Regions from separate parts of the Alteromonas sp. Cnat2-8 genome, predicted to be linked through region 2. Evidence: predicted binding sites of a transcription regulator. Region 2 holds the regulator's gene; the other holds the start of a gene.
The links. The regulator ArgR, encoded in region 2, controls arginine synthesis, uptake and breakdown. The targets are predictions, from matches to a motif close to ANTGAATANNTATTCANT.

Region 1 (7,858 bases), on a different contig from region 2:
CGCTTACCGTCATCTCGGTGGCAACTGCACGAAAATCAGATACTGATGTATTAATGATGTAGTGCGTTTGCCCTTGGGCAGCAGCGCTATCGTCAATCACTACAGGCAGTTTTAAACTCGACTGAGCCGTGCGGATGTGGCTTAAGTTTGCTTCTACCGTCGGGCCTGCGTCGAAAATGTCTACGTAGCCGCGGCAAGAAAAGCCTTCTTCTTCAAGAAGCTGAAGAGCAGGGCGTGTTTTGTCATGGACTTCGCCAATGACTTCTTGCGCTTCTTTGCTAAGCAGATTTACGTATATCGGGTACTTCGGCATAAGTTCAGCAATAAACACTTTATTACCAATGCCTGTTAAGTAGTCAGCAGTAGGAAAATCCATTGAGAAGAAATGGGTTTCCAACCACTCCCAAAATGGTGAGCGTCCTTCTTCGTCACTCACACCGCGCATTTCAGCAATAACTGTCTCTGAGAAGCGTTCACGGTGCTCCATCATGAACAAGAATCGAACCTTTGAAAGGAAGCGGCCGTTTATGCCGCCGCGGGCTTGTTCGCGAAGAAACAGCGTACATATTTCAGTAACACCGGTGTAGTCATTACAAAACGTTAGAATGTCTACCGTGTTGTGAATGTTAAGCTCGCGCGAGGCGTGCACTACTTTGCTTAGGTGGTAATGATAGAACGCATCGTCTATACCAACAGCCGCTTCAATACCTGTTGTTCCCACTACCTGTCCGGTAGTGGTATCTTCCATTACAAACAAGTATGACTCATCGCCAGGTTCGGTTACGTTTGGTTTGTTAAACGCAGTTTCTGCACGATCAATTTTACGCTGCAGCAACTCGTCGTTGACAGGTAAAGACGTAAAGCCAATACCTGATTCAACGGCGATTTCTTTAAGCGCGTTATAGTCGGCCTTCGTGATAGGGCGAATGATATTCATGTTCGCTACTCGTGTTGTAATTATTCGGCGTTTACAACGGCAGCAACGGCGCGTTCAAAACGTGCAAGACCTTCTTTGATGTCTTCATCAGGAATAACCAGTGAAGGTGCAAAACGAATAACGTTCATGCCAGCAACAAGACACATAAGGTTCTCTTTCGTTGCAGCCATCATGAAGTCACGTGCACGGCCTTGGTATTTCTCATTTAACGCACAACCTAACAGCATGCCTTGACCACGTACTTCTTCAAATACGTTGTACTTTTCATTGATAGCACCTAGTAGTTCACGGAATAAGGCCTCTTTCTTAAGTACACCTTCAAGCACTTCTGGCTGGTTCACGATATCTAACGCTTTTTCCGCAACAGCACAGGCTAGTGGGTTACCACCGTAAGTACTACCGTGGGTACCTGGCTTAAGGTGTGCAGCGATGTCTGCTGTGGTAAGCATGGCACCAATTGGGAAGCCGCCACCAAGAGATTTAGCGGTTGTTAGGATATCAGGTGTTACGCCAAGACCCATATAGGCATAAAGGTGACCAGTACGACCAACACCCGACTGAACTTCGTCAAAAATAAGTAATGCGTTGTGCTTGTCACAAAGCTCGCGAACGCCTTTTACGAAATCTACATCAGGTGGAATAATACCGCCTTCACCCTGAAGCGGTTCCATCATTACCGCGCAGGTTTTGTCAGAAATTAGCGCTTCAAAGGCAGCTAAATCGTTGTAGTCACAGTGGTCAACAGCGCCTGGCTTAGGACCAAAACCGTCAGAGTAAGCAGCTTGACCACCTACTGTTACGGTAAAGAAGGTACGGCCGTGGAAACCTTTGTTGAAAGCGATGATTTGGTTTTTGTCTTCACCGTGCTTGTCCAGCGCCCAGCGACGAGCTAGCTTCAATGCTGCTTCGTTCGCTTCTGCGCCTGAGTTTGCGAAGTAAACTCTATCTGAAAACGTTGCGTCATTTAGCTTTTTAGCTAAACGAAGGGCTGGCTCGTTAGTGAAAACGTTGCTTAAGTGCCAAAGCTTGCTGCCTTGTTCATTAAGAGCTTTCACAAGCTCTGGGTGACAGTGACCTAAAACGTTAACTGCAATACCGCCTGCAAAGTCGATGTACTCAGCTCCATCTTGATCCCATACGCGTGAACCTTCACCTCGAACAGGTACCATACCTGCTGGGTTATAGTTAGGAACCATTACATCATCAAATGTAGCGCGAGTTACGTTCATCTTTGTTACCTCTGCGTTGGGCGCCAATCACACTGTGTGATTTGGCTTATCGAATCTATGAGCACATTTTAGTACTACTTTGGTCGATAAGCGTTAATTGGGCGCGTAAAAACTAATCGGATTTGTTCAGCAGTATGCCATTTTTTTTAACATTTGTCTTCTATGCAAAGGGCTGCAGCCCTTTATTTATAAGGACTGTGGCTTAATTTGCAGGAAAAGTGAATAACTATTAACTACTGGGCTATATCAATTAGTAATAATCAATTTTTGCGCTGAGAAAAGGGCTGCATACGGGTTTTAATGCACTGTGAGGCAATAAAAAAGGGGGGATAGGACTGGAAGCCTTACCTGTTTAATGTCGCTAAAAACGGGCAAGGCATTGAGCAACCGTCAATAATTTGGGGCATCATGCACATGAAATGAAAAAGGTGCATAACGAGTGCATGAATATCCACTAAAAAATTAATGATTCTCTTCGTTTTTCACCAAAGGAAGGGTGAAAATATCAATAGTTTTGAGTTTTTCGAGTGCACCTGCAGGGTAGCGTTGCTCCATGAAAAGCGGCTTTACTTCTTTCATTTCAACAAGCTTTAACTGGTGTAACATCCGAATTTGTGTGTAGGTTCGGGCTTGATGAAGTACCTTACTGAGTGTTTTAGGCTGTGCGGGTACTTTATCGGCACACGCTCGCATAGGTTCTGCAATAGGCAAGCGCATTAAATGCATCCACTCCAGAATATCCGCGCTGACTGCATCTGCGAATTCTTGCTGTAGAGCAATAAGGTGGTTGGCTGAAGGAGCCACTTTGAGTAGCGCTTCATGTCGCTTTTGCTCTTTGTCTTTCTGGCATTCTTGCAACAGGTGTAGCTGAATTTTATCGAACAGTTTGAAGTAAAGTCTTGTTACGACACAACGCCCCAAATTACTGAGCATCGCAAGGGTATAAGCCTGGTTTTTGTTTAAATCCGTAAGTGCTGCAAGGCGTTTCGCCGTTATGGCAACGCCAGTCGTATAAGGCGTAAGCTTTTGTTTAATTAGCGGGTAAGGGTCGGTAATCTGAGGCATAGCGCGCTTTAAAATGAGCGACGGTATCAATGTGCGTAGGTTTTCAATACCCAAAAAGCTCAATGCTGTGCGCAGTGTCTCTACCACAATGATACGCCCACGGGAGTCTTTGCGTCTAAATTGTGGAGTATTCACCACAACGATTAGTTCATCATAAAGCCATGGCATTGTTGCGGCAATTGGCTCTAGTTTCGAAACCGAGCATGCTTTCACGGAAAGTGCATCAAGAAGCTCGCCGATGTTTTCGGGCAAGTTAAGTACGTTTTGAACGAGTTCGTCGGTATAGCCTAGCTGCTCTGTTAATTCACCTAGAAGGATCTCGTGAAGATGGTGACTCACTGATTCAAGGTATGACGCTTCGGTTTTCTCTTGAAGGCGCTTGTTTTCAATCGCCACTTTTTCAACGTGCAGTAGCAGCCTGCGCGCATCACCTTGCTCCGATTGCTCGAAGCTTACCTCTCCCACCTTGCGCCTTCCTAGCATTTCCAGCACTCGCTCTGGCGATATGATCATATTTTCAAAACGATCATCTATCGTGGGCGGTGTGGTTGCCCCCATTGTCATATTAAAAGCACTCCTGCTCATAACTTTTTGGTGAACGGCAATATTATCGTACATCAGGGGCCTTTATTACTTTCGCTACGGTAATGATGAAAATGGTAGCTACTGCTTGCAAGCAAGCCTTATTTACCCTGCAACTGTTGATATTGCGTGTGCGATGCTTCGTATAATCTTTATTCAGCGCATTGGCTAAAACGAATTATGAAAAGTTAAACGAAAAATCAGTGAATTGCGAGTAATTCTGGCCTTCAAGCGTAACCTTTTACACTATAAAAGCGTATCGGCATCAAACTCGTATACTTAAATTGATTTAAACTGAAGAAATGCATCCAGTACGCTATGACCGTGTTCGGTAAGCAGTGACTCGGGGTGGTACTGCACGCCCCAAATAGGGTGATGATTATGGGAAATTGCCATGATTTCCTTTGTGCCCTTTGCGGTTTCACACCATGCATCAACACTCAGTGAGGCAGGTAGCGATGCGGGATCTAAAACCAATGAGTGGTAGCGCGTCACGTTAAACGGGTTAGGTAAGCCTTTGAACAGGCCACTGTTGCGGTGTGTTAGGGGGGAAACTTTTCCATGCTTAATCTCTTGTGCACCTACTACCTTGGCACCAAACACTTGACCTATAGCTTGATGACCCAGGCATACACCTAAAATAGGAATCTTGCCTGCAAAATGTTCAATCGCAGATAAGCTGATGCCTGCTTCGTTTGGCGTGCATGGTCCCGGTGAAATAACTAACTGTGAAGGCGCTAAGCGAGATATGTCGTCTAAGGTCAGTGCGTTATTTCGCACCACTTCAACGTCGACGCTGAGCTCAGTGAAATACCGAGCGAGGTTATGAGTGAACGAATCGAAGTTATCAATTAACAGCAACACAGCAGTGCTAGTCCTTGGTATTTCTAAGTTGCGAAGGTTTTAGCCATGAAGGATTAAATGAACCCTTCATGGCGTGTAGCAAGATGTTGGAATTCGGCTGTTATGGCTTTGGAATAAAGCCGACCGCTTTGTATACTTTAGCCAAAGTTTCAGCCGCTCGCGCTGACGCTTTCTCAGCACCCTGACGCATTACGTCGTCAAGATATGCTCTGTCTGCGCGAATTTCAGCATAGCGGGCCTGAATGGGTTCAAGTAGAGCAACCACAGCGTCTGCAACATCACCTTTAAGGTGGCCATACATTTTGTCAGTATATTCAGGCTCAAGCTCTTTAATTGATTTACCCGTCGCAAGTGAAAGTAGGGTCAGTAAGTTAGACACGCCTGGTTTTTCAGTTGGGTTAAAGTAGATATTAGCTTGCTCGTCAGAGTCGGTCACGGCACGTTTGATTTTCTTGGCTAACTTCTTAGGATCTTCTAATAAGCCGATGAAGTTATTCGGGTTGTTGTCAGACTTAGACATCTTCTTTTCAGGCTCTTGAAGGCTCATGATGCGCGCGCCAAAGTCTGGGATATACGGGTCAGGTAGACGAAATACATCGCCGTATAGATTGTTAACACGTGTAGCAATGTCACGAGTCAATTCAAGGTGCTGCTTCTGATCTTCACCTACCGGTACTTTATCTGCTTGGTATAGCAAAATATCTGCTGCTTGGAGTACAGGGTAGCTGTATAAGCCTACATTAATGTTATTTTCGTTCTTCGCAGACTTATCTTTGAATTGAGTCATGCGATTAAGCTCACCCATTTGGGCGTAACAATTCAATACCCAAGATAGCTGTGCATGTTCAGGCACATGGGATTGCAAAAACAGAGTACTTTTTTGTGGATCAATACCGCAAGCAAGGTAAAGAGAAAGGCCGTCTAGACAAGCTTCAGCAAGCTGCTTAGGGTCTTGTCGTACAGTAATAGCATGCAAATCCACTATCATATATAAGCAGTCGTGGTCGTCTTGCATGGAAACCCACTGTTTAAGTGCACCCATATAATTGCCAAGGGTAAGTTGTCCTGAAGGCTGACAGCCACTTAATACAACGGGTTTATTACTCATTTCTTTTTACCTGTAATACGTTAAATACTGTGAAAATAAAGCTTGAGAAAATAAAGCTTCAAAAATTATGCTTTAGACAGTGACGCTAGTTCATTGCGCATTTGCTCAATGACATCGCTGTAGTTGGGTTGAGAAAAAATAGCCGAACCAGCCACAAACATATCCGCGCCCGCTTCCGCTATTTCGCGAATGTTATCGACTTTTACGCCACCGTCAATTTCAATTCGAATATCGTAGCCGCTTTTTAATACACGCTGTTTCACCGCGCGCACTTTATCTAAGGTGCTAGGAATAAACTTTTGACCACCAAACCCTGGGTTAACCGACATAATAAGAATGTGGTGCAGTTTGTCCATGGCGTGGTCAAGGTAATGTAGTGGCGTTGCTGGGTTAAATACGAGCCCCGGCTTGCAACCTGCATCGATAATAAGCTGTAGAGAGCGGTCTATGTGCTCAGACGCTTCTGGGTGAAAACTAATATAGCTGGCCCCTGCATTCGCGAATTTTTCAATTAAGTCATCGACGGGCTTCACCATTAGGTGCACATCAATGGGAGCGGTAATGCCGTAGTTTCTTAACGCCTCGCAAATCATTGGCCCAAACGTAAGATTGGGTACATAGTGGTTATCCATTACATCGAAATGCACCACATCAGCGCCAGCCTCTAATACCTTTTCTACGTCTTCGCCAAGTCGTGCGAAATCGGCCGATAGTATTGATGGAGCAATTAGGAATGGTTTCATTGCATGTCCTTTCATTCTAAAAACAACAAGGTGCGTTGCCACTTACGTTTCACCTTTGCGAAAGTTTACCCAAATCCGTGCTTCTTTACTATGCAAAGGGTTAATCAGCGTTAATTTCACGGAAATTTAAGATAAACGGACTTTGTCAGAACGTTGCCCAATTTTGGTGAGCGCGCGTTATGTTGGTGCATTTTTATGCAGCGTTTTTTTGTTTCGGTGACAGCGGATGAATTTTTTAAGTGAAATAATAATTTAAATTTCAATTGGTTAGTTTATTTTTTGCGAGTTTTTTTGATGAACCATAAATGGGCATCAACTTTGCGTTATCCAGACCAAAAAAGAAAACACAGACAGAAAAAACGAATTACAACAAGTTTGAATTTGACTGGAGAACACACATGAAAACATCTACAAAAAGAACAATACTTGCCGCTGCTATTTCTTCAGCGTGTCTGTTAACAGCCATGCCTAGCTATGCAGAAGGTTCATTCACTGCTAACGCTAGTGCAACCAGTAACTACATCTGGCGTGGTCTAACACAAACAACTAACGAAGCCGCAGTACAGGGTGGTATCGATTACGCGCATGAAAGTGGTTTTTATGCGGGTACGTGGGCATCAAATGTAAGCTATGAATCAGACGACATTTACTCTTATGAGCACGACATGTACTTTGGTTTTTCTGGCGAGTCTGAGGGTATCGCGTACGACTTTGGTTACCTTTATTACAACTACGATGATGAAGCAAACTTTGATTTTGCGGAAGTTTACGGCACCGTAGGTATGGGTGGGTTAAGCCTTACTGTATACCTTTTAGCGCACACTGAAGCTGACGAAGGCGAAAATCAAGACTTCGGTTTTGCACAAGCATCGTACACCTCGCTTGATTACAGCATGGAGATCTTAAACGGTACGGAACTTGGTTTCCACGTTGGCTATCACGAAGGCGATTTCGCTGAAGCATTTAACGGCGTAGAGGGTTATGCGGACTACGGTGTTTCGATCGCTAAAGATGGTTTTAGCTTCGCTGTAACTGGCACTAACTTAGATGACGACGGTGCCGATGCATTGGATAACGACGCAGTGAAATTTACTGTAGCATACTCTATGGACTTCGAACTGTAATGACCTTGTAGAGGCCATTGGATGGCCTTTATCAAAACGTTGAGTACTAAAAGCCTAATGTGTTTTCGTTAGGCTTTTCATTTTTCAAAAAGCAACGCATTTTTAACTTGTTCGTAACCTGCTTTTGATTATAATGAGATTAATTTTTAAACGAGTGTAAGGAGTATTCAGGATGAAGGTTCTTCCATTTTTTGCGATTTGTGGAG
Region 2 (7,858 bases):
CTGAGTTAACCGCAGAGAAAGTTCAAGATGCGGTTGCTAAGCTAAACATCGATCTTGTACTGACCGCGCATCCTACTGAAGTTACGCGCCGTACACTTATCCACAAACATAAAGAATTGGCGAACTGCCTTCAGGCCATTCACCAAGAATCGCTTAATGACGTTGAGCGTAAAAAAATTGAAACCCGCATTGCCGACCTTATTGCACAGGCTTGGCACACTGAAGAAATTCGTTCTGTACGCCCTACACCTGTTGATGAGGCGCGCTGGGGCTTCTCGGTTATTGAAAACTCATTGTGGGAAGCGGTACCTGATTTCATGCGCGAGCTTGACGGCCGTTTAAATGAAGATTATGAGGTTTCACTGCCGCTAGATGCTTCTCCTGTTCAATTTAGTTCTTGGATGGGCGGCGACAGAGACGGTAACCCATTTGTAACGTCAAAAGTGACTGAGCAAGTACTCTTACTTGCCAGAAAGCGTGCAGCCAAACTTTTCGCTATTGATCTTGATCGCTTACAAGTTGAGCTTTCAATGTACGACTGCAACGACGCGTTACGCGAAAAAGTCGGCGACGCCAACGAGCCATACCGCGCCCTTCTTCGTCCACTCGTTGACAAGTTCATCGCAACCCGCGATGGCATTAGCGACTACTTAGCAGGTAAGAACCCAGATACTTCAAACTGGATAGAAAGCGACGATGAGCTAATCGAGCCGTTAATGCTTTGCTACCAGTCATTGTTAGACTGCGGTATGCAGGTCGTGGCAAACGGACTGTTACTAGACACTATTCGCCGTGCTCGAGTATTCGGTATTCACCTTCTGCGCCTTGATGTACGTCAGGACTCTGAGCGTCACGCAGACGTCTTTAGCGAACTCACTCGCTATCTTGGTCTTGGTGATTATGCTCAGTGGAGCGAAGCCGACAAGCAAGCTTTCTTATTACGCGAGCTTGGCTCAAAACGCCCGCTTTTCCCTGCGCAATGGGACGCGTCTGACGACGTGAAAGAAGTGCTTGATACCTGTAAGGTAATTGCGAAGCACAGCAAGCACGGCTTTGGTATTTATATCATCTCTATGGCCAGTGAGCCGTCAGATGTCATGGCCGTACAGCTTCTACTTCAAGAAAGTGGTGTAGATTGGCCTATGCCAGTGGCACCATTGTTCGAAACGCTAGACGATTTGAACAACTCACCTGACGTAATGCGCAAACTTCTGTCTATCGACTGGTATCGCGGTTACGTTAAAGGCCGTCAATTCGTTATGATCGGTTACTCTGATTCAGCGAAAGACGCTGGTGCATTGGCTGCTGGCTGGGCACAGTATCAGTCGCAAGAAGCATTGGTTGCCATTGCTGATGAGTTTGACGTAAGCCTGACCCTATTCCACGGACGTGGCGGTACAATTGGCCGCGGTGGATTGCCAGCACACGCGGCTATTTACTCACAACCTCCTGGCTCACTAGAAGGCGGTTTCCGCGTAACAGAACAAGGCGAAACTATTCGCTATAAATTCGGTATGCCTAAGCTGGCTAAACGCAGCTTGGGTATTTACGCTAGCGCTATAATTGAAGCCATGTTATTCCCGCCTCCGGCACCAAAAGAAGAGTGGCGAGAGCTTATAACTGCAATGGCAGCCCAAGGTCGCGATAACTACCGTGCAACCGTGCGTCACGATAAAGAGTTCGTACCTTACTTCCGTGTTGCAACGCCAGAGCAAGAGTTAGGCAAACTCCCACTAGGTAGCCGACCTGCGAAGCGTAAGCCTCAAGGCGGTATTGAGAGCCTACGTGCGATTCCATGGATATTTGCTTGGGCACAAACCCGTTTGGTACTGCCAAGCTGGCTAGGCGTTATGCGTGCTATTGATAGCGTGAAGACCCCTGAGAATGAGAAAGTCGTTAACGAGATGTTCAGCGAATGGCCATTCTACCGTTCACGTCTTTCTATGCTAGACATGGTGTTCCATAAAGCTGACCCACGTATTAGCGAAGCTTATGACGAGCGCTTGGTACCAAAAGAGCTTAAACACTTTGGTGAAGCATTACGTAGCGAGCTTAAAGAAAGCATCTCGTCACTCTTGGCTATCACAGGCGATGACGACATTATGAAGAACGACCCGCAGGGTAAAGAGTCGATGGAGATCCGTGCAGGATACCTTCAGCCACTTCATTACCTGCAAATTGAGCTTCTAGATCGTATCCGTAAAGCCGGTGACGATGCACAGAACACCAGCCTAGAACGCGCCATGATGGTAACTATTGCTGGTATTGCCATTGGTATGCGTAACACAGGTTAAGTACGCTAACCCTTTAAATTAAAGAGGCCCGCTTCGTATTTCGTTGCGGGCTTTTTTATTGCGTTACTGAAAGTGCACCGCTAACCAACTATTGATTTCGCTTTCAACTTCATCGCGATAGAAAGTTAAACTATGATCGCCGTTTTCGTAAACAACCAGCTTATGCGAGTGGTTATTGTCTTTTAGATGCTGTGCCGCATTAAGCGAATGGGAAACATCAACGCGAATATCTGCACTTCCGTGCACTAGCAAAATAGGTACATTCGGATTTAGCTCATCAATCCATTTTACCGCTGAGCGTTCATCAAGGGCTTTTGTTTGGTTTTGCTCCATATTCGGAACAAGTTTATTAAGCAGCGCCTGCATGTCTGGACGGCGCGCCACAGTTGTATGCAAATCAGACGGGCCTGCTACAATCACTGCGCTGGCAATGTCACTTATGTTCTTTCGAAGCGCCTGCCATGTCATCATGCCGCCACGACTCACGCCATATAAGGCAATCTTGTTAGAGTCGACATTAGGTAACTGCTTGGCTATTTCAATCAGTCGCAAAACGTCGTTTACATCATCGCCGCCAAATTCATCTTTACCTTGGCTAAATTTAGCACCGCGGTAGTTACTCGCTAAGACAATATAACCCTGCTGCGCAAGCGGCATTAGACGCTCAACCACGGCTATGCGCGTTACATTATGTTTATGGTTACCACCACGATTATAAATAATCACGGGGAGTTTTTTGTCACCAACATGCTTTGGCGACACCATAACACCTGAAATTTTCAATCCATCCGACTCGTATTCAATCCACTGGGCACTTGTATCCTTCATGAGTGCATTGAACTTTTTAGGATTGACCGCTTTTTGCCATCGATCCACAAACGCAACTTTTTGATTATTACTTTGCACATGTGCTAACCATGCCTTGTAATCGGTAAAGGGAAGTGCATCGCCTTTGAGCGTTAATGCTTCAGGCAACTGAGCAAACGCAGTGTCTGCCAATGACGCCGTATTGCTTGTTGCCGCAACCGTATTGGCGTTAATGCATAAACTAAAAAATGTGATGGAAAGTAAACTAGCGCATTTAAAAAAAGTCATAACACATCCTTGTTTAATTCGAACAAAAAGAGCTTCAAGTCACTAGTAAATAACGAATGTATTTGTGACTCAACAAAATACGCATATAGTTAGTAACAAAATTTGTACCCCATACATTTTAAGGGAATAAAAAGTGCGAACATTTTTACTACTAACCTTTTCTACTTTGCTTTTGCTTTCGTTTAATAAGCTCTCTTTCGCAAGCACAATGGAATTACCCCCGGGTTTGTGGGAAGGCATAAGTCAAGATGAAACGACATTTAGGTTGCTTCAAATACAAGAAAGTGGCGAACACAGCTTTTTTGAAATCGCCATCCCAGGAGGCTTCAAAAAAATGCGTCGCACACCGTTTACCAATGACGACATCACTTGCATAGAAAACCGGTGCACAATTAAAACAACGATCGAAGGTGATGTTACACGCACGCTTACTCTTTCGCCTCACTTAGATAACGCTTTTAACGTATTAGAGTCGAGCTATAAGGACAAAGAAAGTTATATTTCTCAGACTTATCAAATCGTTAAACAGGAAGCAAAGTCAACGCCGAGAAAGTTTTTAGAAAACCGCAAGCAGATACTATCTAATGCAAAGCAGCATATCGCTAATCATCCTTTTGGCACTTGGATTGGTGTTATGCAGTATTTAGATAGACCCGAATTAGCTTTACTCGAATTGTACGAAAGCGAACAAGGCTCACTGCGCGTTTATAGAAAAGGGGAAGACGCATTTAGGGAAGTCCAATCACCATTTACTGCTGACGATGTAAGCATAGATGCTCGAGTCATCGAAATTGAAGCTTCTCACACAACTTTCGCTTCAAAGATTATCCTATTCGTTCTTACGGACAACATGATTTCCGGCTATACATACGCATTACACAAAGGCTACCCAGTCGCGATGGGCCCAATAAAGTTGTTTAGAATAGATCCATTACAGACACAGTAGGTCAATTAGGAAATAAACTTCTTGCTAGCTATGGATGGAATGCTTAATTGGCGGTACTTTAATAAATAGGCGCTTCTGTGCCCAGGATGCCGCGACAAAGCCTACAAAGACGCAACAAAAAAGGCTGGATACGTAAGGTCGTAACAGACTGTCTGCAGCATGCAGCCAAGCCTCCATGGATGGAATCTCGGCGTGTCTGTGTAGGCCTTACGTATCCAGCCTTTTCAAGCGGATGCAAATGCATCCGCTTTTAGCGCTATTAGCCGTTTACGAAGTCAACGCCTAGCTTGATGTCGCCACGTAGGCCTTCAAGCATGTCGTTTTTCGCTTTTTCTTCAAATGCGCTTAGCTCGCCGTATGGCAAGATTTCTTCAACACCGTTTGCGCCTAGGCGAACTGGGTGTGCGAAGAATGCTGCGTCATCGCTGTCGTCAGTTTGTACGTAAGTGTACTCAACCACGTTCTCACCTTGCATTGCTGCAACTAGAGATAAACAGAAGCGCGCTGCTGCTTGACCCATAGATAGGGTTGCAGAACCGCCGCCCGCTTTTGCTTCAACAACTTCAGTACCCGCGTTTTGGATACGAGTAGTTAGGCTAGCAACTTCTTCGTCTGTGAACTCTACGCCTTCAACTTGTGAAAGTAGAGGAAGGATAGTTGTACCAGAGTGACCGCCGATTACCGGTACGTGCACAGAAGATACGTCTACACCTTTAAGTTCAGCAACAAAGGTTTCAGCACGGATAACGTCTAGTGTCGTTACACCGAAAAGCTTGTTCTTGTCGTAAACGCCTTTTGCTTTTAGCGTTTCAGCTGCAATAGCAACAGTAGTGTTAACTGGGTTAGTGATGATACCAACACACGCGTTCGGGCAGTTATCAGCTACACCTTCGATTAGGTTTTTAACAATGCCGGCGTTGATGTTGAACAGATCAGAACGATCCATACCTGGCTTACGAGGCATACCCGCTGGAATTAGAACAACGTCTGCTCCAGTTAGTGCATCAGCTAGGTCATCTTTACCGTGACCGGTTACTTTTACCGCAGTGGGGATGTGGCTCAAATCAACGGCAACACCAGGAACAACTGGCGCTACGTCGTAAAGCGCTAAATCTGAACCTGCTGGCAATTGTGTTTTCAACAACAAAGACAGCGCCTGACCAATACCACCGGCAGCACCTAACACGGCTACTTTCATACCATTTCTCCTATGGGATTACTTCACGTATTTAAACGGAACGTCACACTAATGCAACGCGGGGGAAAACTCAATCACCGGATCGTCTTATTAACGTTATTTATGGCGATTTTATCTCGATATTCATTATCATGAATGATTATGCAAAGAAATTGCGCAAAGTCTACCTGTACGGCACAATATACGCATACTAAATATAATTCCTAACGATAATCCTTAAAAAGAAAAGAGCGCTAATGGCAAACGCAAAACAAGAGCAACTCATCAAAGCTTTTAAAGAAATTCTTAAAGCAGAAAGTTATGGTTCGCAAGGCGAGATTGTTGATGCTTTAAAAGCACAAGGTTTCGACAACATCAGCCAATCTAAAATCTCTAGAATGCTAAGCAAATTCGGCGCGGTACGCACGCGAAATGCCCGAGGTGATATGGTGTATTGCTTGCCTCCAGAGCTAGGTATGCCTACGGCTAAAAGCCCTCTTAAACAGCTGGTACTGGATATCGTTCACAACAATGTAATGGTAATCATAAGAACCAGCCCTGGTGCTGCGCAGCTTATTGCGCGCTTGCTTGACTCATTGAGTAAAAAGGACGGGGTTTTGGGCACCATTGCAGGTGACGACACTATTTTCATCGCGCCAGCGGATGTAACAAGAATTGAAGAGCTAAGGCAACGCGTTGAAGATTTATTCGAAAATGTCTAGGTAGTTCGTCAAGAACTCGGTAACCGAAAACAAGAAACCGCATACATGATGCGGTTTCCAACTAGCTCCTAAGCGAATGCTTCCTTAAGACAGTAATTTGATAAGCGCATCTGCAGTTGGGCGTGATGACGGTGGGTTCTGTCCTGTCACCAGTAAACCATCAGTACACACTTTTACGGCGAAATCGTCTGCACTTTCATATTTACCGCCCTTTTTCACTAGCTCGTCTTCAACTAGGTATGGAACAACATCGGTAAGCTCCATTGCTGCTTCTTCGCTATTGGAGAAGCCTGTCACAGCTTTTCCGTCCACCAAGTACTTGCCATCTGGAGTTTTCACATCTTTAAGCACAATTGGCGCATGACACACGGCACCAACAGGTTTGTTTGCTGCAATAGTGTCTTCAATTAGCTTGATAGAATGCGCGTTATCCGATAAATCCCAAAGCGGGCCGTGCCCTCCTGGATAAAACACCGCATCGAACTCGTCGGCTCTTACATCTTCTAGTGGAATTGTTGACGCTACAGCACTGCGTGCAACTTCATCTTTTGTGTAACGGATAGCGTCATCTGTCATGGCGTCATCCGCTAGACTGTTGGGGTCAATTGGCACTTGGCCCCCCATAGGCGATGCTAACGTTAAGGTATAGCCGGCATCTTTAAATGCATAGTACGGGGCGGCAAACTCCTCTAGCCACATACCGGTTTTCTTGCCCGTATCGCCCATTAGCTCGTGTGATGTCATTACCATTAATACATGTTTGGACATTATTCCTCCTTGCTTGGTTATTTAAATCTTGCGCAAGTTGGTTCGCATGAAGAGAGGCGTTAGATCAGTTTTTGGAAAAATCTTAATGAATGGAAAAGCGGAGTTATTGAATTTTAGGCATAAAAAAGTGCCACCCCCGATTAAGGAAAGTGGCACCTAACACTACAATTGGTTCACACCATTGGATTAGAAGTCGTATTTAATACCGAACTGAACTTGCCATACAGACTGGTCAAGAACTTCTAGGTTCTTAATACGGCTGTCGCTGTTCAGGTCAAAGTACTCGTACTGACCATCAACGATGTTTGCAGAAACAACTGCACGCTCATACTCGTAACGAGTACGCTCGATACGACCCCAGTCGTCATTTAGTAAGTTACCGAAGTTCTCGATATCGAAGAACACAGTAAGCTTATGCTCTGGGTAGAAAGCAGGTAGTTGCTGCTGAATACGTACATCGATGATAGTTGACCAACGAGAGTTGTCACCATTACGCTCAGCGATGCCGCCTTTGTATTGTGCAAGCTCAGAGCTGTTGATGTAATCAATGAACTCTTGCTGAGCAGCTAGGTCGCCACCGAATGAAGTAGATGCAAACAACGGATCGTCGATACCGTTAGGTACGTATAGCAAGTGACCCGCATCATCGTTACGGCTTTCACGCGCACAACGACCGCCACCAACATCTAGCACACACGCGTTGTTTTCGTCGAATGTGTAGCTGTAAGGTTGACCTGAACGACGCTCAGCAAATACGGACACTTTAGTCTCGTAACCGTCGATTAGCTCTTTGCTCCAGTTAAAGCGCATTTTCCATAGGTGCTCAGTCTGGAAGTTAGACGTACCAGCGCGTGGC

Region 1: MHN00_RS03995 (aspartate aminotransferase family protein) is a predicted target of ArgR. The motif match lies at 2,384-2,401, and genes of this name have one in related genera.

Annotation. Positions count from the first base shown of each region.
Region 1 covers NZ_JAKREX010000001.1:914,508-922,365, reverse strand. The annotation lists gene astA (arginine N-succinyltransferase) at 1-937, opposite strand, end outside; gene MHN00_RS03995 (aspartate aminotransferase family protein) at 958-2,166, opposite strand; gene MHN00_RS03990 (HDOD domain-containing protein) at 2,629-3,795, opposite strand; gene MHN00_RS03985 (aminodeoxychorismate/anthranilate synthase component II) at 4,093-4,677, opposite strand; gene trpS (tryptophan--tRNA ligase) at 4,778-5,785, opposite strand; gene rpe (ribulose-phosphate 3-epimerase) at 5,851-6,528, opposite strand; gene MHN00_RS03970 (TorF family putative porin) at 6,834-7,652, shown strand; gene MHN00_RS03965 (hypothetical protein) at 7,825-7,858, shown strand, end outside.
Region 2 covers NZ_JAKREX010000008.1:56,665-64,522, reverse strand. The annotation lists gene ppc (phosphoenolpyruvate carboxylase) at 1-2,294, shown strand, start outside; gene MHN00_RS19335 (alpha/beta fold hydrolase) at 2,358-3,389, opposite strand; gene MHN00_RS19330 (hypothetical protein) at 3,523-4,335, shown strand; gene mdh (malate dehydrogenase) at 4,595-5,533, opposite strand; gene argR (transcriptional regulator ArgR) at 5,770-6,234, shown strand; gene MHN00_RS19315 (type 1 glutamine amidotransferase domain-containing protein) at 6,319-7,002, opposite strand; gene MHN00_RS19310 (TonB-dependent receptor) at 7,189-7,858, opposite strand, start outside.